4 regions of the Desulfitobacterium dehalogenans ATCC 51507 genome follow, and region 3 is predicted to be linked to each of the others. Evidence: riboswitches for the same ligand, from Rfam matches in the RefSeq annotation. Region 3 holds a riboswitch; each other region holds the start of a gene.

Region 1 (5,897 bases), 1.5 Mb from region 3:
ATTGAAGGAGATGTCAATAAGGTGCCTTGCTTTATGCAAATAGTATTATTGATCATTATCGATATCGATAGTATTATAATTAGTGAGATAATTATTAAACTTGATAACATTAATCTGAATCGAGGTGCGTTTAATGGACAGTAAAGTTTTAAGTGCTTTATTAAATCCGGTGAGAATGAAAATTCTGCAGCTGTTTTTACAGAATGAAACAGAAACAGTGAAGCGGATCGCTGAGGAATTGCCCGGCATTCCTCCGGCCAGCCTTTACCGTCATGTTAATAAGCTGGTTGAGGGTGAGATCATCGAAGTCTGTGCAGAATATAAAATCCGTGGGACAGTAGAAAAGGTGTATCGTCTGAAGAACAATTCCCTCCTTTATAACGATGAGCAGATATTGGAGGCTGGTCAAGAAGAAGTCTTTAGTTATTTCTACTCCTTTGCCACGGCTCTGTTAAGCGATTTCGACAATTATTTAAGTGGTAAGGATTATGATCTCGGCCAAGATAGAGTAAGTTTTCAGAGTTATCCTCTTTATCTCACCGATCAGGAGTGCGATGAATTATTCCAGACTATCCAAGAAACACTGAATAAGGTCGCAAGCAATAAAGAGGAAGGAGAGCGAAGATTAAGGAAGTTCTCCTTTGTGTTGATGCCTGGGGATGAGAATAAAAAGGTAAAAAAATAGTCTTGGGTGTTATTGAATTATAGCGGTATTTTTGCTAAAGTTGTGCATGTGACATAATTAGAGAGAGGGAGTGCTGCTTATGGATTATGGGCTGCAGAAAAAGTATGGTTTATTCACTGCAATTGCCATGGTCATTGGAATTGTCATTGGAAGTGGCGTATTTTTTAAAGCAGAGAAAATCTTAGTAGCCACGGGAGGGGATCTGCCGCTAGGTATTTTAGCCTGGATTATCGGCGGAATTATCATGATTGTGTGTGCCTATGTGTTTGCCACTATGGCTACACGTTATGAAAAGGTCAATGGGGTCGTAGACTACGCGGAAGCCGCCATGGGCAGGGGATATGCCTATAGTGTGGGCTGGTTTATGACCACTATCTATTATCCGGCAATTACCTCCGTATTAGCTTGGGTCTCAGCCCGATATACCTGCGTTCTTCTTGGGTGGGATATCGTAGGTGCGGAAGCGATGGCTATTTCAGGCTTTTACTTGGTGGGAAGCTATGCACTCAATGCTTTATCCCCGAAATTGGCGGGAAAATTCCAGGTTTCAACCACTGTCATTAAGCTTATTCCCTTGATTTTAATGGCGATTTTAGGGACTATTACCGGTTTAAGTAATGGGGTTTTGATTAAGAACTTCACAAGCGGTGTTATCGCAGATGTATCTACTGCCAATCCTATGTTCACCGCAGTAGTGGCCACCGCTTTTGCCTACGAAGGTTGGATCATCGCCACCAGCATTAACGCTGAATTAAGAGATGCAAAAAAGAATCTTCCTCGTGCCTTAACCTTTGGTACCATGTTTGTCGCTCTCATCTATATTTTATATTACACCGGACTAGCTGGTGCCGTGGAGAACAGCGTTATCATGCAAGGGGGAGAGACCGGAGCTAAGATTGCTTTCTCCACAGTCTTTTCCAATCTCGGCGGGTCCATACTCTTTGTTTTTGTTGTGATCTCCTGCTTGGGAACTCTTAATGGATTAATGCTCGGATGTACCCGGGGGTTCTACTCCTTAGCAGCCAGAGATCTTGGCCCTCACCCCGATGTCTATAAGAACATCGATGCCAACACCAATATGCCAACCAACTCCGCTATCTTAGGGCTTTTATTCTCCGGAGGGTGGCTGCTGTATTTCTTTGGTGCCAATCTGGTGCCTGTACCTTGGTTTGGCCCTTTTAGTTTTGACAGTTCGGAGCTCCCTATTGTCACACTATACGCTATGTATATTCCCATCTTCGCAATGATAATGATAAAAGAACAAACCTTAGGCGGGTTTAAACGGTTTGTTATGCCCATCCTGGCGATCTGCGCCTGCATCTTTATGGTGATTGCCGCTGTTTATGCCCATGGTTGGGCAGTTGCGTACTACCTGATCCTCTTTGCAGTGATTATGGCAGTAGGTGGGTTGTTCTATTCTACTAAAAAGGCTCATTAGAACCGCTCTCTTATAGAGAAAAAAACACCTTCCCTATGTAAAATAGGAAGGTGTTTTTTTCTCTCAAAATCGCAAACATTGCGATTGGGAATAAGACCGGCACGAAGTAAAGCTACACCTTTCATCCTTTGCCGGTGCCGCCTGAGCAACCGGAAGTGTGATTAATTAAGCCAGGGGCTTGTCTTACATGACAGCCCCTGGTGATTAAAAGATTTAATGTATATACGGTTTTGTTATACAGTTTAGTATCGGCGTGCCCCAAGATAGCGGGGGCCATAAAAGCTATCGCTTACTCCTGAAACCTTAACCCCACTGCCGGGATTGGAAGCATGAACAAACTTACCGTCACCGACGTAGATGCCTACATGAGATGCTCCGGCAGCATAGGTGCTGAAGAAGACTAAATCTCCCGCTTGTAGATTATCCTTACTCACGGCTGAACCTGAATTGAATTGATCGTAGGAAGTTCGCGGAAGGGAAATTCCCGAACCTGAATAGATGTACTTGGTAAAGCCGGAGCAGTCAAAACCACTGGTGGAAGTGCCTCCGAAAACATACTTGGTTCCTTGAAAACCGAGAGCGCGATCGACGATAGAAGAACCATCGGCGCTACCCCGCGAGGCGGTATAGGCTACATTGACGGTTTGTTTGTTAGGGCCTTTAGAGACGACTTCATCAACGGGTTTCTCAACAATCTTCTCATCAAGAACTTTTTTGGCTACCTCTACACCATTTCTTTGCTCGTAAGAATAGGTTACGATTTTTGAACCGTTGCTGCCTTTTGTAATAACTTTAGTTTGGCCTGGATTGAGTTTATAATCGGTTTTGGTGACTACATCATAGGGAATGATTTCCTGACCGGAATATGTACCCTGGCTCACGACTGTCAGATAAGGTTCAACAGTAACAAGTTTAATCACTTCTCCCGGCTTGATCATGGTGTCTTCAGTTGCCCCGGGATTCCCGGCAAGAACTTCGGCGGTCAGCATATTGTTTTTGCGGGCAATCAACCACCAGGAGTCGTTTTCCTCTACAGTATACTCTTTTGTGGTGACCTGACCTTCGATGAGCTTTTCATAGGCTAACTCAAGAGAAGCCATTTGCTCGGGTTGGATAGAAACTTTTTCAATAGTTACTTCTTCTAAAAAGCTGACGGAAGTAATTTGGTTCTCATTGCTGGATTTGGAATAGTACTCTTCGTATTCTTTAAGCAATGTGTCTGCTTCTTCTTTACTGGGTAAATAGGCTATGGGTGTTTCATTAACATGAATTTTGTAGCCTTCCAGATAATAGCTCAAAGAGTTGGCTAAATTTTCTTCCTTGATCTCTGAGGCTTTATAGGCGGTATTTTTGATTCTGACATGTTCATAGTTGATCTGGTCCCGTGTCTTGGCAACGACACCATAGGGTTCCCCTTTTTCCTGGAGGAATGTATCCACAAGGGTTTGTCCGCTATGGGAATCTGCCACATAGCCCACTTGCTGGCCGTTGATCGTCACAGCAGCTGCGGTGGTCGTGGTTAGAAAATAGAATCCTAATCCACCGGTCAGGACAAGGGTTACAGTTAAAGAACCAAGAACACGAGGTGATTTCCAAGAAACGTTTTTTGCTATTCTTTGAACTTGATCGGATGCAGAGGCCTTGAATTGAGACAAGCTTTCCTTAAAATGCATGCTCAGACACCTTTCTTAGCCTACGGGGTTAGTTGACGGATTCGGGCGAAAGTGTAAGCCCTACGCACAGGTTGTGCGATTCACCCCAGAAATGTAGTCCCCCGTTCCAGGATACCCTAGATTAGGCTTTAATTATACAATGCACATATTTTATTCTGATTCGACATCAAGTTCTAAAGTTCCTTCATTAATACTTTATGAAATACGTGGAAATTCCATGACAAATCTTGGATGAAAGGGTTTAGCTGTTAGTTATTCATTCTGGAATATGGTAAAATAGTGGCATGCTCTAAGCCGATAGCAGAGGACTAATGACTAGGGGGATAGCCTTGTTCTTTTGGAAACGGGAAAAAGAAGTGAAAAAAATTACTCCTGAACTGAAAACTGCTCGGGAGACCTGGCAAGGGAAAAAGTATAAGACCAATTATTACTCTTATAACTCGGTAAGGAGAAGAGACTCCTTACGGAGCAAGAAACAACGTAAACATGAGATCGGGGAATACAAGCTTGAAGTGGAGCTTACTCATTTGCCAAGATGCTTTCGTCGTCTGAGCAATCTCCTGTTAAAAACAAAGGGTGGCTTTCAGCAGATTGATCACCTTCTGATATCTCCTTATGGAATCTTTCTCTTGGAGGTCAATAATTTGTCGGGGCTGATTGTAGGGGAAGAAGAGGACCCCAAGTGGTATCAGTCGATTACCTGGAGGGTGAAACCTTTCCCTAATCCTATTCTGGAGAATCAGGTCCGAATTAAAGTGCTGCAAGAGTTGGCGGGGCTTGATGAAACAATCCCGGTCTTTTCTTATGTGACCTTTAACCGGCGTTGTAACCTGAAGGTTTTTTCAAGTGTGGTCTTTTATGATATTGATCTTCTGGCCTCAATCATTAAACTGACCCAGAATCAGCCTGTCGTACTCTGTGATGAGGAAATTCTGCAGATTATAGAGAGGATTGAAAAAATCAATGTGACGGAGCTGGGGATTCGCAATGAGTATGCTGCACGCCAGCGTAGAGAAAGAATGCAGCATAGACCGAAGTATGGGGATATTCGTTGCAGTATTTGCCAAAAGGCTGTAAACGAACGAATGGCCCGATATTGTCTGAATCGTCCTGAGAAATTTGCTTGGAAAATCTATTGCGAAAAACACCAAAGGGAAATGACCAGGGTAGTAAGACGGGAATACACTCAACGTGAAGAATATGAGGAGATCGGAAATGGTAAGGGGAGAGAAAGACATGATACATACGTTAAGACTGGAGACCCAAAAAAGGAATCAATGGATTGATATTACTTTTTTAATAGAAGGATTTTTGCAGAACTCCCAGATTAAGGATGGCGCAGCGATTATCTATTGTCCTCATACTACGGCGGGAATCACGATTAATGAGAATGCGGATCCCGATGTTTCCCGGGATATGCTGAGGCGCCTGGATGAGATCTGCCCTTGGGATATAGCCCAGGATAAGCACGGGGAAGGGAATTCGGCAGCCCATTTGAAAGCCAGCCTGATGGGAAGCTCTCAGACTGTCATAATCAAAGAGGGAAGATTGCTTTTAGGCCGTTGGCAAGGGGTTTATTTTTGTGAATTCGATGGACCTCGCTCCAGAGAGTGTTTTGTAAAGATATTGGCTTAAAAAATAATTGTAGGGCAAAGGCAAGTACCCATTTTGGAAGTAAGTACTTGAAAGGGAAACATGAGTGAACTTATAGTTGAAAAGCACGAAGAAAAGACTCAAAATATCAGGACAAAAGCCGTCAGAGGGACGATATTTACCCTTATTGGCGGGATCAGTTGGGGATTTTCCGGTGCCTGCGGACAATACCTTTTTTCCGTGAAGGGGATCGACCCTCATTGGGTTACAGTGGTACGGATGTTTATAGCGGGGCTGATTTTATTTTCTTTGGTTTTATTTAAACATAGAAAGCAAATGATAGGTTTGTTCAGCAATACAAAGGATCGCTGGACACTTATCGCCTTTAGCTTATTTGGGCTTATCTCTTGTCAATACACCTATTTATTGGCCATATCGTATACCAATGCGGGAACAGCGACTGTGCTGCAGTATTTAGGGCCGTTATTAATTATGATTTTCGTTTGCG
Region 2 (5,897 bases), 1.9 Mb from region 3:
AAACAGACCTTTCCGACCCATAAAGGGGAGCTTATTGTTGAAGGGCCGGTTACGGCGGAGAGCTTAAGCCAACTGACTTTAGACGATGATTTGCGGGCATTCCGCCCTCCGAAGCGCCAAAAAGAGGCCTTGATAGAAATCAGTCAAATTCCTAATGGCCGAATTGTTATTGCACGGATCGGGACCGATGTCGTGGGCTACGTGACCTTTCATCCTCCGGATGCTTTTGAACGATGGGCTGAGGGCCCTCCAGAACTCTTGGAATTAGGAGCAATTGAGGTTTCCCCAAAAGTTCGGGGTCTTGGAGTGGGAAAAAAACTGCTTGAAGTAGCTTTTTTAGATCCCACCATGGAGAATCATCTCGTCATAGCCACAGAATATTATTGGCACTGGGACCTGGAAAGGACAGGACTTCGGGTTTGGGAGTACCGTGAGGTGATGGATCGTCTTATGTCAAGCGCAGGTCTGCTCATAAGGGAGACAGATGACGACGAGATATGCTCCCATCCGGCCAATATGCTTACGGCACGCTATGGAAAAAACCTTTCTCAAAAGAGTATCGAGCATTTTGAAAGAATTTTGTTCTTGAATTCTGATCGGGGGTGATTGCCTTGCTGGAGATGAATCAAGACCCTTTAAACCCGGTAATTAACGCTGTGCAGGGGATTTACGGGCGTAAAGACCAAGCCCATGATCTGGAACATGCCCTTCGGGTCAGAGAATGGGGAAAGAAGATTGGAATACAGGAGAGTGCTGATCTAGTGATTGTGGAGCTGGCAGCTATTCTTCATGATATCGGCCGCTCCGGAACTTTATCGAGAACTCATGCTGAAAGCGGATCGGCTTTGGCAGGTGGAATACTTCAAAAATGCGGTTACCCTGAAAACATTATCGAAGCCGTTAAAACAGCCGTTCTTTCCCACTCACGGGAAGGTTATGAACCGGAAACTTTGGAAGCGAAGATTCTTTATGATGCCGATAAATTGGACTTTGTAGGCCCTATAGGTATAGCAAGGCTTTTTGCGTGGGCAGGAAAAGAAGGAAAACCCTTTTTTGGGCCGGATTCCTGTGAATCCTTTTACCGTGAAAGAATTAGTCACTATCATAAGCATCTCTATACCGAGACAGCCCGGGTACTTTTCGAGCCCCTCTTTTTGTATTCCGAGAATTTTTGGTCCGAATTAGAAAAAATGAGACTTAAAAAGGACTAAGCTGGTTAAACTATGGATATATCTTCTTGGGAAAGGACGGTATATCCATTGCGTTGGTTGAAACGTATTTTAGTCATTCTCATTGTCCTTTTGGTTGCTAAAGGCTTATTTACTCCGGAACAGCCCCAAGCCTATATTTCCTCGCCACGAACCCAACTCTTATTAGAGGAAATTGAATGGCGGTCTGTTCAGATTAAACAAGCTGCACAGGATTTGCCCGGCAGTATCGAAGTGTTGCTGCGGAAGTTTTTTTCTGACGGAAAACCTGGATCTCAAGCGAAATCGGTTTAAATCCGGCAGGAAAAATATATTAAAACATCATTTTATTTAAAAATTTAACGATTAAATGATTTTGATTTTGTTAAATTGTTTTAATAAGGCAAAAGAGAGCGCAAAGCTCTCTTTTTTTGAGTTTACTCCTTCTTTTCATTCATTATCAAAGAGAATCGTGAATATGAATAGGCAAAGGTTGTTTTAAAAATTGTTCATTTCGGTGTACAATAATCGATGTAATCTTCTTTGAGCTATGGTGCGCAATTCTAGTGCGTAAAATGACAGTCGAAGGCGGGCCTAAGAATCCGCTAAGGGCATACCGATGAAGTTCCTGGTGGTGGCTTTCGACGCCCAGTCGAGGGTTGCTGCTGGGAGTTAAGGATGAGGGGGATCTGCAATGGCATGCGGGCGATACCCTCTTCCGTGGAGGCCTAAGTTCGTGGCTGTTTTCTGGTTATGGCTTAGGGTATGAACCTGCATTAGGAAGGAACTTAGTGCAGTGTAGCCTGCCTTGAGGTGGAGAAGTTGGGAGGGCTGAAGGAACTTCTGTCTATTGGCCGATGGACTTAAGTTGCCTGAAATTCTTTTCTGCAAAAGAGGCTAGACTGTCACGGAGCGTTAAGGAAAACTTCTAGAGCGAAAACTAACGAGGATTAAAGTGCGTTCTTAGTGGCGATCAAGTGCTGGAGCTGGCAACATTCTAGACTGAGGGAAAAGGGAAACCGCCTAACAGGAAACTGAAGGAGCTCAGTGGGAAAACCTACTTGACCTATGGCGCAATATTTATTCGTTGGTGTCCTAAGGCTCAAAGGGCAACACCTCTCGTAAGAGAGGTGTTTTTTGTATAGTATACTTCATGTGCACAGAAAAAAAGCTGTTGAATAGATATAAATAACATCAGTTTCCAAGATTATAGGCTTTTGCCATTATTTACGTGGAGGAATAAGGAAATTTTCGGCGAATACTACATAAGAAATGTGGGCTGAATCTAAACCATATGTTTAGAGCGGGGGACTATCTTTTGGGGTGAATCGCAGTCATGCGTAGGGCTTACACCTTGTTGCCCGAATCCGTCAACTAACCTCGTAAGCGACGAAAGGTGGAAAATTCATGGACTCTTCCTCTAAGAGGGGGTGGATTGCCAGTGTGGTGTTGTCCGGCACCTTATTGGTTAGCAGCCTCCCGGGAACCTATGTGCCGGGAAATGCTGCTGAGCTTGTTACAGGTTCAGAATCTATTCTCTTAAGGAATGCTTCATCGTTTAAGGCACAAATGGTCTCCAGTACATTACTATCCGATATCATCCAAGTAGAGAAAGAGGATATGATCCTGCAGCCTAGGCTAGCAGCGACCTTAGCTTTTTCTTCAGAGCCTATAGTAGCCGATACAGATAACCAAAAGGAATCACTGCAATTTTCAAAGGCGGAGAGTGAAGATACCGTCACGACACCTGAGGAAATGACGATAACGGCCTTAAGAGATCAGGTCTCGAAACAGGCCGCAGCGGCTCCCTCCCAGGAAATCTCTCGTGGCGGCAGTTCCAAAGCTGAGGAGATTGTCAGCAATGCCCAAAGACTTATCGGTATCCCCTATGTGTTTGGAGGAACTACTCCAAATGGTTTTGATTGTTCCGGCTTTACCCAATACGTCTTTGAGGGGTCGGAGATCGACTTGCCACGAACCTCATATTCACAATATGAAATTGGAACAGCCGTCAAGAAAGATGAGCTTCAGATTGGGGATTTGGTATTCTTCTCTACCTATGATAGCGGGGCATCTCATGTGGGAATCTACATAGGTGGTGGAAGCTTTATCCATGCCTCCAGCACCGGCATTAAGACCACAGGCTTATCGGATAGTTATTACGCCGGTCGTTACCTTGGAGCCAGGAGAGTTTTTTAATTCATGGTCTTGTTATAGGGACAAAAGGAGTATCGCATAACTGCTTTCTTTAAAGTAGTTTGCGATACTTCTTTTTACTCTAAGGACCATCTTTTCGGACCTGAACTAAATTACCAACCGATTGGTAATTTAGCTTTAATAAGGTAGCCAAGGCACCAGTCTATAACTCTTGCATTCCCCTCCCGGTTCCGCCGGTGTCCGATTATGGATATAGAGGTCGGTCTTTCCGCATTGTTTCGTCCGCTTATAATAGCATTGACGGCATAGTTCGACACGGTAATTAAGAATCATGGTTTTCCTCCTTATGAGGGTTGAAATGTTCATATACCGCGAGAGCTGCCGGGGAAGGAAGACCGGATTTTTGAAGTTCCTCCACAGTGGCTAGGCGGATAGTATCCATGGATTTAAAATATCTCAAGAGCTGTTGCCTTCTCTTGGGACCGACACCCGGTATTCCATCCAACTCGGAAAGGGTCATGCTTTTAGCCCGTTGTTGCCGATGGAAAGTAATAGCGAATCGATGGACTTCATTTTGAATCCGTTCCATCAAACGAAAACCGGCTGAACGGCGATCCAAGGAATGGATTCGGCCAGCGGAGTCGATTAAAGCCGAAGTTTGATGCTTGTCGTTTTTGACCATGCCGGCAACAGGAATCGCGGCCTTTAAGTTGCGGAGAGCATCCAGGGCTGCATTAATCTGTCCCTTGCCCCCATCCACCAGGATAAGATCAGGAAGAGGAAGGCACTCCTGCTGAAGACGGGCATAGCGGCGCTCAATCACTTGGTGCATGGATGCGGTATCATCTATATTGGGCATGGGTTGAATCTTAAATTTGCGATATTGACTGCGGTTGGGTTTGCCATCAAGAAACTGAATCATTCCGGCCACACTATGGGTGCCGGCGATATTGGAAATATCAAAGGACTCGATGGTGCGGAGGGAAGGAATGCCTAAGGCATTGCCGATTTCCTCCAAAGCTTGTGTGCATTCGGTCAAGTTTCGTATTTCGATGGAAATCTGCTCATGTAAGGTGGTTTGAGCATTTTCCATAGCCATTTGCACCAGATCTCGCTTTTGTCCTTTTTGCGGCACGATCATCGGAAAAAGCTTTGCTAATACACTAATATCCAGAGGAGGGAGGAGAATTTCTTGAGGGAGAGCAGAACTTTCTGTGTAGAACTGAGCCAGAAAGGAGACAAAAGCTTCTTCCGGTTCTTCGTAATAAGGGAAAATGAAATTGTCACGAGACAGAAGTTTTCCCTGGCGCAAATAAAAGATCTGAATACAGAGTTGATCTCGGGTATAAGCATACCCTACCACATCCCGATCCACAAAGTCGTTTAAGGTGATGTTTTGTTTCTCGCCTACTTTTTTGAGATCCTCGATAAGGTCGCGGTATTCTTTTGCCCTTTCAAATTCCAGGTTTTCCGAAGCGTCTTTCATTTTTTTCTCCAGGGACCTAAGAATTGCTCCCTGATCACCTTTAAGAAAAGTAGCCGCTTCTTTACGTATTTTGTCATAAGATTCTTTGGGGACATCCTCCTGACAGGGGCCTAAGCATTGCCCAAGATGGTAATAGAGACAAGGTTTGCCCGGAATCTGCCGGCATTTACGAAAGGGAAAGAGGCGATTGAGCAGTCGGGCAGCTTCTTTAGCCGCTGTAGCATTGGGGTAGGGGCCATAGTATTTCCCCATCCCTTTTTTTACTTGCCGTGTCACCAAAATCCGAGGATGTGCTTCATCGGTAATGGTTATAAAAGGGTATGTTTTATCATCGCGTAATAGAATATTATACTTTGGATTATGCTTTTTAATAAGGTTGCACTCTAAGAGTAAAGCTTCCACCTCAGAATCGGTAATAATCGTTTCAAAATCCGCAATCAAGCTAATCATAAGCTGGGTTTTTCCATTATGGGACCCGGTAAAGTAGGAGCGGACTCTGTTTTTGAGAATCTTCGCTTTCCCTACATATATAATTTGGCCGGATGCATCTTTCATTAGATAGACACCTGGCTTATCCGGTAATAAACTAAGTTTTTCCCGAAGTATCTCCATTTTTTGAACACCTCGGTATTATTCTAGTCGGAGATCACCGGTAATGCAAGTCTCCTTAACAGTATGGGAGCTATCTTTGAACTTTAGTAATCTATCCTGCCCTGGGACAAACATATCGGACATCGTTCATTCGTATAGTTATTAATAAGGTCATGATAAGATAAGGAGGGGTATATATGCCGAATTCTTGGGGGCGGCCTCCGCGGAATGAGCAATGGCAGGATATACAGGCTTTGGCCTTTTGGGTACTCCTTATTGGAGTAGGAGCGTTTATTCTTTTTCCCAATTTTTTTAGTGACGTTTATTCACGTCTTACCGATCCTGCAGCCCAGTTGGTAGATACAACCACTGGAACTTATGATCCCGGTTATGATGGATACACTACGGGTGATTCCTATTCCACAGACCGCTACACGGATACACCCTCCAATTACCTCTATTCCACGGGGAATGCT
Region 3 (5,897 bases):
TGTTCCGATTATTTTTCATGCTGTTTATGGCAGCTGGGTGGTTTACACCGGTCAAAGCAATGTCCTGCGCTATCAATACGCACGGAACTGGTTCTATATTATCCAGCGGATTTCCGGTATTTATACCTTGATTTTCGTGATCATTCATGTTTTGGCTCTTCGCTTTGGGGAAGCCAACTTTGCAGGAATGCAAAATGCCATCGCCAATCCCTGGGGGCTTATTTTTTATGTGCTTGGAATTGTCCTGGCCATCTTCCACTTTACCAACGGCCTATGGGCTTTCGCCATCACCTGGGGTATTACTGTGGGTCCCAGGGCACAGCAGATCTGGACCTATGCATGTTTTGCTGTCTTTGTTCTCATGACTGTTATTGGGCTTCTTGATCTGACCTCCTTTATGTAAAAAGAAAGTTTCCTCGATAGATTTTCATAGTGGAACAAAAGTGAGAGGTGAAGAAGATGAGCAGAGTCATCGTGGTAGGCGGAGGACTGGCGGGTCTGATGGCTGCCATTAAGATAGCTGAAGAAGGAACACCGGTGGATTTATTCTCTTTGGTACCGGTGAAGCGCTCCCATTCCGTATGCGCTCAAGGAGGAATCAACGGAGCGGTCAACACAAAAGGTGAGGGAGACTCACCTTGGGAGCATTTCGATGATTCGGTCTATGGAGGGGATTTTCTGGCCAATCAGCCCCCAGTCAAAGCTATGTGTGATGCGGCACCGGGCATTATTCATCTCATGGACCGCATGGGGGTTATGTTTAACCGGACACCGGAAGGGCTTTTGGATTTCCGGCGTTTCGGCGGGACCAAGCACCACCGTACCGCCTTTGCCGGAGCCACCACAGGGCAGCAGCTTCTCTATGCCCTGGATGAGCAAGTCCGTCGTTTTGAAGTGGCCGGATTAGTAACAAAATATGAAGGTTGGGAGATGCTCTCTGCTGTTATTGATGAGGGCGTTTGCAAGGGAATAGTCGCCCAGAACCTTTACGATATGGGCATTAACAGCTTTCCCGCCGATGCCGTCATCGTGGCTGCCGGAGGGTGCGGCATGATCTTCGGCAAGAGCACCAACTCCACCATTAATACAGGCTCGGTGGCCTCAGCCCTCTACCAGCAAGGGGTCAAATATGCCAACGGTGAGTTTATCCAGATTCACCCTACGGCTATCCCGGGAGAAGATAAGCTGCGGCTCATGTCCGAGTCGGCCCGTGGTGAGGGTGGGCGGGTCTGGACCTATAAGGAGGGCAAGCCTTGGTATTTCTTAGAAGAGATGTACCCGGCCTATGGAAACCTGGTCCCTCGGGATATTGCCACCCGGGCCATCTATCATGTGGTCTTTGATTTGGGGCTGGGGGTTAACGGTGAAAACATGGTCTATTTGGATCTCTCCCATAAGGATCCCCATGAACTCCAGGTCAAGCTGGGGGGAATTCTTGAGATCTATGAGAAATTTGTCGGGGATGACCCCAAAAAGGTTCCCATGCGGATTTTCCCGGCGGTTCACTATTCCATGGGCGGAATGTGGGTGGATTATGAGCAAATGACCAATATCCCAGGATTGTTTGCCGCCGGGGAGTGTGAATATCAATACCATGGGGCCAACCGCTTAGGGGCCAATTCCTTGCTCTCGGCCATTTATGGCGGGATGATCGCCGGTCCCAGGTCCCTGGAGTACATTAAGAAAAACAACTTGAAGACCCCCGGTGGGGAAGAGGAAGCCTTTGCCCGTGAACGAAAAGTCCAGGAGGAGCTCTGGAGCAGGATTCTCAATATGAAGGGTGAGGAAAATCCCTACCACATTTATAAAGAACTGGGTGATATTATGACTCAAAATGTCACCGTTATCCGCTATAATAACAAACTGACTGAGACGGATCAAAAGATCCAGGAGCTTATAGAGCGTTGGCAGAGGATCAAACTCATTGATGATGTCCATTGGAGCAATCAGACAGCCCTCTTTATCCGGCAGCTTTGGAATATGCTGGAGCTGGCCCGTGTCATTACCCTGGGGGCCCTTAATCGCAATGAAAGCCGAGGAGCCCATTATAAGCCCGACTATCCGGAGCGGGATGATGCGAATTGGCTGAAGACCACCATTGCCACCTACACACCTGAGGGTCCGCGGTTCAGTTATGAACCTGTGGATGTATCACTCATCACGCCCAGACAGCGGCGTTATGATGTAGAGAAATAGGAGGGATATTCATGTCAGGGCAAAAGATTGTTCGTTTAAAAGTCCGTCGCCAAAATGCTCCGGATCAACCTGCCTTCTGGGAAGAGTTTGCAGTAGTTTATAGTCCCAAAATGAATATCATTTCCTGCTTGATGGAAATTCAAAAGAACCCCGTCAATGCCCAGGGAAAAGCGACCAATCCCGTGGTTTGGGAATGCAACTGTCTTGAAGAAGTCTGCGGTGCCTGTACCATGAATATTAACGGCCAAGCCAGGCAGGCCTGCTCAGCCTTGGTGGATCATTTGGAGCAGCCCATTGTCCTGGAGCCACTCCGGAAATTCCCCATCCTCCGGGATCTTATGGTGGATAGAACCATGATGTTTGAGAATTTAAAGAGGGTCCATGCCTGGATTGATATCGACGGGACCTATGATCTGGGTCCCGGACCCCGTATGGCTGAAGTAGATAGACTATGGGCGTACGAGCTTTCCAAATGCATGACCTGTGGATGCTGCATGGAATCCTGCCCTCAGGTTAATTCCCGTTCCCGATTTATTGGTCCGGCCGCCGTTTCCCAGGCTCGCCTTTTCAATACTCATCCCTCAGGAGCTATGCATAAGCATATTCGTCTATCCGCTCTCATGGGTGATGGAGGGATCACCGACTGCGGCAACGCCCAAAACTGTGTACGGGCCTGTCCCAAGGAGGTTCCCTTGACCACCAGTCTTGCCGATATAAATAGAGAGGTCAATAAATTCGCTTTGAAGAGATGGCTGAATAGCTGAAGAAAATGGAAAACAAGCAAATTTTTTATTGCAATCTGCCAATTCAGGTGTTAACATTGAGTTGTAACAACTTATAATAAAATAAAAAGTTGTCAGATTGCGAACTGAATGTTTGTAGTCAAGGCTGAATTTCCCAAAAAGGAAAACGGGGGAACCATAATGGGGGTGAATCACTTTTTAGGAGTTAAACTTCTTGAAGTGACGGAAAGGTATCATTCCGAACCCGGCAGCTAACCTCGTAAGCGTGTGAACCGTTTTAGTGTTTTTTATGCTAAATCAATAGCCAATGTTATGCGCTGCTTCTTCTTGGGCCTGTTCAGGCCCTTTTTCTATGCCTTTTTGCGGATTTCAGCCGGTAAAAAAGGAGGAAGTTGAATGAAAAAGTTACCACTGCTCAAGACTCTGCTGGTGGGGATGCTGGCCTTTAGTGTCTTTGCCTTGGGAGGGTGTGGCTCGACCAAGACAAACGATGGCGGGATGAGTACCCTGGAGAAGGCTAAGGAGAAAGGGGCCGTCACCGTTGGCTTTGCTAATGAAAAACCTTACGCCTACAAAACTGCCGACGGAAAACTCACCGGTGAAGCGGTTGAAATCGCCCGGGCCATCTTAAAAGAGCTGGGGATTAATGAAATGCAGGGGGAGCTTACGGAATTTGCTTCTTTGATTCCCGGTCTCCAGGCCAAACGTTTCGACATGGTTACCGCCGGAATGTTTATTACGCCTGAACGGGCTGAACAGGTGTCCTTTGCCAATCCCGAATACAGCATTGGGGAAGCCATCGCCGTCAAAAAGGGAAATCCTCTCGACTTACATAGCTATGAAGATATCGCCAAGCATGGAACAGCTAAAGTCGCTTTACCTGGAGGGGCCATTGAGTATGATTACCTGGTAGCCAGTGGTGTCCCCAAGGATAGAATTGTGACTGTTCCGGATATGCCGGCAGCTTTGGCGGCATTGCAAGCCGGGCGGGCAGATGTGATTACCGCCACCGGCCCCTCGGTTCAGGCTACCTTGGATACAGCCGCTGATCCCAATCTGGAGCGGGTCATGGACTTCACTCAGCCGGTTATCAATGGTAAAAATGTCAAGGGTTATGGAGCAACCGCATTCCGTCATGAAGACAGTGATTTTCGGGAGGCTTTCAATGCCGAATTGCAAAAGCTGAAAGAATCCGGTGAACTGCAGAAGATCCTTGAATCCTTTGGCTTTACAGAGCAAGAGCTTCCAGGGGACGCGACTGTAGAAGACATTATTAAGTAGGAAGTGATGACCTTGGCCATCTTAGACCTCTTACCGGCACTGTTAAAAGGGCTGGAAATAACCCTCACCATCACTCTTTTGGCAACACTCCTTGCTTTTGTACTGGCTTTCCTGGCAGGGTTCGGCCGATTGTCCAACTATCCGCTGATCCGCTTTCTGACGGCGGTCTATGTAGAAGCCTTCCGGGGCACTTCTCTCCTTGTTCAGCTTTTCTGGATCTATTTTGCTTTACCTATTTTAGGTATCAGCTTGCCTCCCTTGGCGGCCGGTGTCCTGACCTTAGGGTTAAACTGTGGGGCCTATGGTTCCGAAGTGGTGCGCAGTGCTATTTTGGCGGTTCCCAAAGGGCAGACGGAGGCAGGAATCGCCTTAAACTTTAGTCCCTGGCAACGCCTGCGGTGCGTTATCCTGCCTCAGGCTTTTGTCATGATGCTGCCGGGGTTTGGCAATCTGCAGATTGAGCTGCTGAAAAGTACTTCCCTGGTCTCCTTAATTACCTTAGCCGACTTGACCTATCAGGCATCCGTGCTCAATGCTTCCACCATGGAGACGACTTTAATTTACAGCTTGCTGCTTGTAATCTACTTCCTGATTGCCTGGCCTTTGACACGGGGGATTCGCTGGATAGAAACCAGGCTGACCATAGGGAGGTATTAAAATGTGGAATTGGGATTTTGCCCTCAAAATTTTCCCGGAGATATTTGCGGCACTCAAGATTACCGTGATCGCCACCTTTGCCGGATTTTTTCTAGCCTTGTTTTTAGGGATGTTTCTCACCATTGGCGGGCGATCTTCCTTGAAACCCGTTGCTTACGGCTCAAAAGGTTTTGTCGAGTTTATCCGCAGCACCCCTTTGTTGGTGCAACTCTATTTTATTTTCTATGTGCTGCCCCAAGCCGGGCTGTCCCTGAGTCCCCTGACTGCCGGGATCATTGGCTTAGGGATTCACTACAGCACCTATCTTTCCGAAGTCTACCGCTCGGGAATTGAAGCGGTACCTCAGGGGCAATGGGAGGCGGCCAAAGCTCTCAACTTCAGCCCCTGGCAAGTATGGTCCAAGATTATCATTCCTCAGGCGGTGCCGCCGGTCATCCCGGTGATGGGAAATTATTTGATCACCATGTTTAAAGAGACACCCCTTCTTTCGGCCATTACCTTGGTGGAAATTTTGCAGACAGCCAAAATTATCGGTTCCCATTCCTTTCGGTATCTGGAGGGATTTACAATTGTAGGATTTTTGTTCTTATTGCTAAGTTATCCCTGTTCACTAATGATTCATCGTTTGGAGATGAGAATGACTAAAAGCGTTCGCTAAGGGGGAATAGGATGAGTGCCCAATTAAAATTGTTAGAGAATACACCGGAGGAATCTATAAATCATCGGTCCAAGGCCGGGAAAAAAGTTAAACAACCTGTAGTGCACTACGAAAAAATCTCCAAAACTTATGGAGACTTGCAGGTTCTAAAAGAAATTGATTTGGATATTGCGCCAGGGGAGAAAGTAGCCTTGATCGGACCCAGCGGCTCGGGAAAAACCACCCTGGCCAGATTGCTAATGACTTTGGAAGAGCCCACTTCCGGAACCATCCAAGTAGATGGGGAGTTGTTATGGCATCAAATGGTCAATGGAAAATTGGTTAAAGCCAATGAAAAACACCTGCATAAAATTCGCAATAAG
Region 4 (5,897 bases), 640 kb from region 3:
CCGAATTTGTAAGCCATATTCTTCACCGTAATGTCCAATTAAACGTTCATGGACATTAGCCATACCCACTCCATTACCTGAGCCGACACCGGGCTTTAGCACTTCTTGCAAACGTTCCGGCTGTATTCCCACTCCATCATCTGCCACAATAATATAAAGTTCCTGACCTATTTGCTCCACTTTCACGGAAACGACTCCATTGCCGATTTTCTCCGTAATCCCATGTTTGACAGCGTTTTCCACAAGGGGTTGAATGCTTAAGCGTGGGACCAATGCATTCATGAGCTCTTCGGGAATCTCTCCTTTAAAATGGAGCTTACGCCCAAAGCGAGCTTTCTCGAGAATTAAATAGGTTTTTACAAAACTCATTTCCTCCCGCAGAGTGATCAAGCTGCCGTGGGATTTGAGGGCCTTACGGAAAAATTCCGCAAGATGAATCAACAACCGTCGCGAACGATTAGGGCTGGTACGGCTGGTGGCAATTATGGTATTGAGTACGTTGAAAAAGAAATGGGGATTGATTTGGGCCTGCAATGCATTCAACTGTGCTTCCGCAGCCAGTTTTGCTTGGTGGTCAAGCTCTGCTAGTTCGATTTGAATCCCCAGAAGCTCTGCCATCCCAATAGCTAAGCGAATAAGATCCGATGAAAGCTGTCCATCCTTTGTCTCATACAGTTTCATGGTTCCCACCACTTCACCCTGACACTTCAGAGGTACGATGACAGCCGCCGCTAGTGGACAATCACAGATGTTCTGTCTAGGGCAGTTCAGTTCTTTTTGAGTTCGTACTATCTTATAAACTCCGGATTGGATCACATCTCGTGTCGCCCGGGTAAGAATTTTATCTCCCGGATGATGCTGATCACATCCCACACCTAAATAGGCTAGTTGCTTTTCACGGTCCGTGATCGAAACAGCTGCGACCTGCCCGATCTCTTGAATGATTTTGGCGATGTATTCTGCATTTTGCTCATTAAGCCCTCGGCGTAAATAAGGAAGAGTCTGGTTAGCTATTTTGAAGCTTAGTTCCGCATTCCGCTCTGTAGCTTGCCGCGCAGCTTTTTTATATTCAAGATTTAGATGATACAAAAGAAAAAGTGTGTTGCCTATTAAAAATGGAATTAACAGCTTCATCTGGCTTGTTACTAAGACCAGCATTAATTCCACGCCAAGTATAACTAAGCTTTGAAAGATCATCTATCATCCCTCATGTCCTCTAGAATTCATAGAGTGTTTCGACAGATGGACGGTCACTTCCTGTATTCTAGCGAAGGATTTCCTGAAGTTTTTCTTTACCTTGTTCAGATCCTACCACCAGCAGGATATCTCCATCGTCCAGAACAAACTCAGCCCCTGGAGAAAATTGTTCAATACCCTCTCTAACTACAGCCACGACCGTCAAACCGGTTTTTTCCCTCAATTTTAAATCGCTTAAGGTTTTCCCTTTGGCACCGGAACCTTTGGCGATTTCAATTTCGGCTACATCCATCCAGCGGCTTGCCAAGCGATCCGTATAGTTTACAATTTTTGTGAGATGTGCGTCAATTTTTTGATCAATCTCACGCCTCTGCTCCATTAATTTCTTCAACTCATCAAAATAGACCTGAATCTCTGCTTTCTGATCAAAACCTCTCATAAACTTTTCCGCCATGCTTTTGGAGATCACCGTAATCCCTACCCCTTGACTTACCATGACTACACCCATGGTTTGGAGGATAGCAATAGAGCGCCGGATGGTCTCCGGAGATACATTATAACGACCCGCTAAAGTCGAGCGTCCATGTATTTTTTCCCCTTCGCGGTACTCTCCCATAACGATAGAATGAGCAATATCTATCGCAATTTCTTGATAACGTGCATTATATTCCATCGGGTTCCTCTCCTTGATCTATTTATAATAATTTTTTTAACTACATGAAATAATAAACTATAATTCCTTACAAATTAACTCTAGATAACATAAACATATGGTGCAAAAATTGTGTACAAAAAATACAATTGACTACTACCAACCCACATGATACTATTAAGTTGTTAGTTATGCAACTTTATATGGGCTTAATTTCCCAAGAGGAAAACGGGGGAACCAATTTAGGGGTGAATCGTTTCAAACGTAGAGCATGTTTCAGCTCGAACCCGTCAGCTAACCTCGTAAGCATTGAGACACATATGGGCGTAAACACCTGCTTATGTAGTAAGCTTTTCTTGGGAACCGTGACGGTTCTTTTTTGTTCTAAGGACTTATTCTTTTATATTCGCAAATAGAGGAGGGCAATCATTATGGCAGTAGAATTTCTCCCCCCTAACCCAAGACAGGCTTCACAAGCAAGGGCTTTGGAATTAAAACAAAAGGCTCAATCTTACAACAAGTGCAAGGAAACGATTCCCTGCGGTCTCGCTTTAAGCGAAGAATATAATGAAAACCGAGACTTTATACTGGATCAGTTAGATGCCGGCCTGGAGCATTGGCAGGATTGGAAGTGGCAGCTTAAGAACCGTATTCAGGATGCTGAGAACTTGAGTACCCTGCTTCCCCTGACCCCGAAGCAAAGACATGAAATCGACGAGGTGGGTAAAATCTATCGCTGGGCAGTTTCACCCTATTATTTAAGCCTTATCGATAAAGATGATCCTCGGGATCCCATCCGTCTACAAAGTCTCCCCTCTATGGAAGAGATCCTCGATGATTCCGGGGAAGTCGATCCTATGGGAGAAGAGTATACATCCCCTGCTCCGAGTATCACTCGTCGTTACCCAGATCGTCTCATAATTAATGTAACCAATCTGTGTGCTATGTATTGCAGGCACTGCCAACGCCGGCGGAATATCGGGGAAATTGACCTCCATGAAACCCGTGCTAATCTGGAGGCGGCTTTAGATTATGTACGCTCCAATCCAGAGATCCGGGACGTGCTGGTCACCGGTGGCGATGCACTCCTCCTCAGTGATCAAATGCTGGATTGGCTATTAGGAGAATTGCACGAAATTAAACATGTGGAAATCAAACGCATTGGCACCCGGGTCCCTGTCACTCTGCCCATGCGCATTACTGATGAGCTCTGTGCTGTTCTTGAAAAATACCCACCCCTTTATATCAATACTCAATTCAATCATCCCAAAGAGGTGACCGAGGAGACCAAGAAAGCTGCCGATCGCTTGATTAAAGCGGGAGTTATCTTGGGTAACCAAGCAGTTCTTCTCAAAGGAATCAATGACCGACCGGAGATTATGAAGCGCCTTAACCAAGAGCTACTGAAAATTCGCGTTCGTCCCTACTACATCTTCCATGCCAAAAATGTTAAGGGCACGAGCCACTTTATTCCCCGTATTCAAGACGGGTTAAAGATAATGGAAAACTTACGCGGCTACACCTCCGGTTTGGCCATTCCAACTTATATTATTAATGCCCCGGGAGGCGGTGGCAAAACCCCCATCCTACCACAGTACCTTATTTCCCTTAACGATGATGAAGCGGTAATAAGAACCTGGGAAGGTAAGGTTGTGCATTATCCTAATCATTAACTATCTTATGAGGTCGTTTCACTCTGAGTGAATGATAAACCCCAATAAATTATATAGGGAGGAATCGGTATGAAATCACAAAAACTAACCTCTGACCCAGTCTATCAGGCCATCCTCCAGACTCACACCAACAGCCTTAAACGCTATCTTTCCTTAGCTCCTACCCTTAAAACTCCTCCTCAACAGAATAAAAATGCGTCCAATCTGAACCGGTACTATCAATGCGTAGCGAGTCATTCCAGATCATTCGAGAAAGGTTAATACACTCATCCAAAGTCAAAAGTTTCTCCCTAAACTATATTTACGGCTAGCTCCTCTTTATTATTGAAATGGTGTTAGCCGTTTTTATTATCTCTCTTTTTCCCTTGCCATGTTCCCCTACTCTCCAGTTCCTGGTCGATAGCATTAAGAATTTCCCATTTTTTAAGACTCCAAAGGGGTGCTATCAAATCCTTTCGGGGAGCATCCCCGGTCAAGCGGTGAATGACCATCTGAGCGGGCAATCTTTCCAGAGTATCGCAAATTAGATGGACATACTCATCCTGTGAAAGCAAAGGAAAAGGGTTCTCCTCATAAATTTTAGCCAGGGGTGTCCCCCTTAACACATGCAAAAGATGCAGTTTAAGTCCCTGCACATCGAGTTTGGCTAAGGTTTGAGCTGAGCTAAGCATATCCTCAAGGGTTTCCCCCGGCAGCCCATAAATCAAATGAGCACAGACTCTTATCTTTCTTTGGCGGAGCTTATCTAAGCCTTGAAGAAAATCCTCAAAAGTGTGTCCTCTCCCCACCCATTCCATGGTCCGGTCATGAATGCTTTGCAGGCCTAACTCCACCCAGAGATACGTTCGTTGATTGAGCTCTTCTAGATAGTCCAGCACCTCGGCCGGTAGACAATCCGGACGAGTGGCAATGGACAGGCCTACCACTCCCTCCTCCGCCAAGGCTTGCTCATAGACTTCCTGCAAACGCTTCAGGGGAGCATAGGTATTGGTATAAGCTTGGAAATAGGCTAGATATTTGGCTCCGGACCATTTTCGGCTCATGACTTGCTTAATTTCACAGAATTGCTCATGAATAGATTTCTCTGCCTGACCGGCAAAGTCTCCTGAACCTCTCGCACTGCAATAAATACAGCCTCCTCGCCCTACTCGTCCATCCCGATTGGGACATGTAAACCCCGCATCAAGGGATACTTTAAACACCTTATCTCCGAAAACATCGCGCAAATGTTGATTTAAAGTGTAATAACGTTTATCTCCATTTTGCCAATTAAAATTTAGTTTTTCTTCCCTACCGCGATTCAACTTGGTATTGCCTCCTATTTCCTTAGTCGACCTTTTGATTATTCCTGAAATAGCTCCAGTTTCTCTCCAGAGGGGCCTCTAAAGAAAAAATTATAGCGTCCTCCCTCCATCTCACGAGGTTCTGCGTTAATACATTCCACATGGTGTTCCTTCAACCAAGCCACTGCCTGAAATATATCCTCTACTCGTAGAGCCAGGTGATTAACCACTCCATCTTCAAATTTCTTTTGGTCATTAATTTCAATCAGTTCAACAACAGTTTCCCCGCATTTCATGAAAATAAGCTCTACATCCCCTGGTTTAATCCGCTCAAGGAGTTCAAAGCCAAGCACCTCAGAATAAAAGGCTGCGGCCTGATCCATATTCATCGACTTGATCCCAATATGGGCTAAACCTTGAAACATTTTCTTCTCGCTCAATTCATTACCTCCAATATTCTTTTTGGGGCTGCCCCCCTATAGTACTCTATTTGTGGCGATGGGCTGCTTCCCAGTTTAGAAGTCGCACCTTATAATCAAGGCCACTGGCATAACCCACCAAATCTCCCTTTTTGCCCACCACCCGATGACAAGGCGTAATGATGGCCATGGGATTCTTATTATTTGCCAAGCCTACGGCCCGTGGTCCTTTAGGGTTGCCAACATTCTGAGCAATCTCACCATAACTGCAGGTTTCTCCATAGGGTATTCTGCGCAGCTCTTCCCATACTTTAAGTTGAAAATCAGTTCCTCTAGGGTCTAAGGGAAGAGCAAATTCTTGCCGGTCACCCGAAAAATACTCTTCCAATTGCTCCATAATTTTTTGATTAGGCAAGGCTCGGGGAATAATCAATGCTTTAGGTGCACGTTTCTGTGCCCAGGACCTTATTTCCGCTTCTTCTTTTTCCGGAGTTCCTAAACCTACCCAACAAAGGCCTTTCTGAGAGCTAGCCACACTGATATTCCAGGTAAAGTCTTCTTGTTCATATTCTCTGGCATGGAAGGTAAGAATCTCTTTTCCTAATAACTCAGAGATTGAAAAATGGTAATAGTTTCCCTCCAGGTAGATTTCAGCCACCTCTTTATCCTGAAC

What was found. Region 3 has a riboswitch for cyclic di-AMP ahead of ehuB (ectoine/hydroxyectoine ABC transporter substrate-binding protein EhuB). Riboswitches for the same ligand answer to the same signal wherever they lie in the genome.
Region 1: another riboswitch for cyclic di-AMP. It lies ahead of DESDE_RS10095 (C40 family peptidase); the one in region 3 lies ahead of ehuB (ectoine/hydroxyectoine ABC transporter substrate-binding protein EhuB).
Region 2: another riboswitch for cyclic di-AMP. It lies ahead of DESDE_RS12190 (C40 family peptidase); the one in region 3 lies ahead of ehuB (ectoine/hydroxyectoine ABC transporter substrate-binding protein EhuB).
Region 4: another riboswitch for cyclic di-AMP. It lies ahead of eam (glutamate 2,3-aminomutase); the one in region 3 lies ahead of ehuB (ectoine/hydroxyectoine ABC transporter substrate-binding protein EhuB).

The regions. Positions count from the first base shown of each region.
Region 1 is NC_018017.1:2,099,877-2,105,773, forward strand. Features, by position in the region: gene DESDE_RS10085 (helix-turn-helix domain-containing protein) at 134-685, shown strand; gene DESDE_RS10090 (APC family permease) at 765-2,123, shown strand; gene DESDE_RS10095 (C40 family peptidase) at 2,366-3,796, opposite strand; cyclic di-AMP (ydaO/yuaA leader) riboswitch at 3,799-3,934, opposite strand; gene DESDE_RS10100 (nuclease-related domain-containing protein) at 4,126-5,082, shown strand; gene DESDE_RS10105 (secondary thiamine-phosphate synthase enzyme YjbQ) at 5,033-5,431, shown strand; gene DESDE_RS10110 (DMT family transporter) at 5,492-5,897, shown strand, end outside.
Region 2 is NC_018017.1:2,520,142-2,526,038, reverse strand. Features, by position in the region: gene DESDE_RS12205 (GNAT family N-acetyltransferase) at 1-606, shown strand, start outside; gene DESDE_RS12200 (HD domain-containing protein) at 612-1,211, shown strand; gene DESDE_RS12195 (hypothetical protein) at 1,269-1,502, shown strand; cyclic di-AMP (ydaO/yuaA leader) riboswitch at 2,455-2,591, shown strand; gene DESDE_RS12190 (C40 family peptidase) at 2,595-3,386, shown strand; gene DESDE_RS22075 (hypothetical protein) at 3,522-3,677, opposite strand; gene uvrC (excinuclease ABC subunit UvrC) at 3,667-5,442, opposite strand; gene DESDE_RS12180 (hypothetical protein) at 5,619-5,897, shown strand, end outside.
Region 3 is NC_018017.1:635,947-641,843, forward strand. Features, by position in the region: gene DESDE_RS03005 (succinate dehydrogenase cytochrome b558 subunit) at 1-403, shown strand, start outside; gene sdhA (succinate dehydrogenase flavoprotein subunit) at 460-2,196, shown strand; gene sdhB (succinate dehydrogenase iron-sulfur subunit) at 2,208-2,960, shown strand; cyclic di-AMP (ydaO/yuaA leader) riboswitch at 3,073-3,219, shown strand; gene ehuB (ectoine/hydroxyectoine ABC transporter substrate-binding protein EhuB) at 3,336-4,220, shown strand; gene ehuC (ectoine/hydroxyectoine ABC transporter permease subunit EhuC) at 4,227-4,877, shown strand; gene ehuD (ectoine/hydroxyectoine ABC transporter permease subunit EhuD) at 4,879-5,535, shown strand; gene ehuA (ectoine/hydroxyectoine ABC transporter ATP-binding protein EhuA) at 5,547-5,897, shown strand, end outside.
Region 4 is NC_018017.1:1,279,409-1,285,305, reverse strand. Features, by position in the region: gene DESDE_RS06205 (histidine kinase) at 1-1,197, opposite strand, end outside; gene DESDE_RS06200 (GntR family transcriptional regulator) at 1,265-1,870, opposite strand; cyclic di-AMP (ydaO/yuaA leader) riboswitch at 2,046-2,173, shown strand; gene eam (glutamate 2,3-aminomutase) at 2,281-3,522, shown strand; gene DESDE_RS06190 (hypothetical protein) at 3,592-3,783, shown strand; gene mnmL (tRNA modification radical SAM protein MnmL/YtqA) at 3,858-4,826, opposite strand; gene DESDE_RS06180 (VOC family protein) at 4,865-5,245, opposite strand; gene DESDE_RS06175 (DVU0298 family protein) at 5,292-5,897, opposite strand, start outside.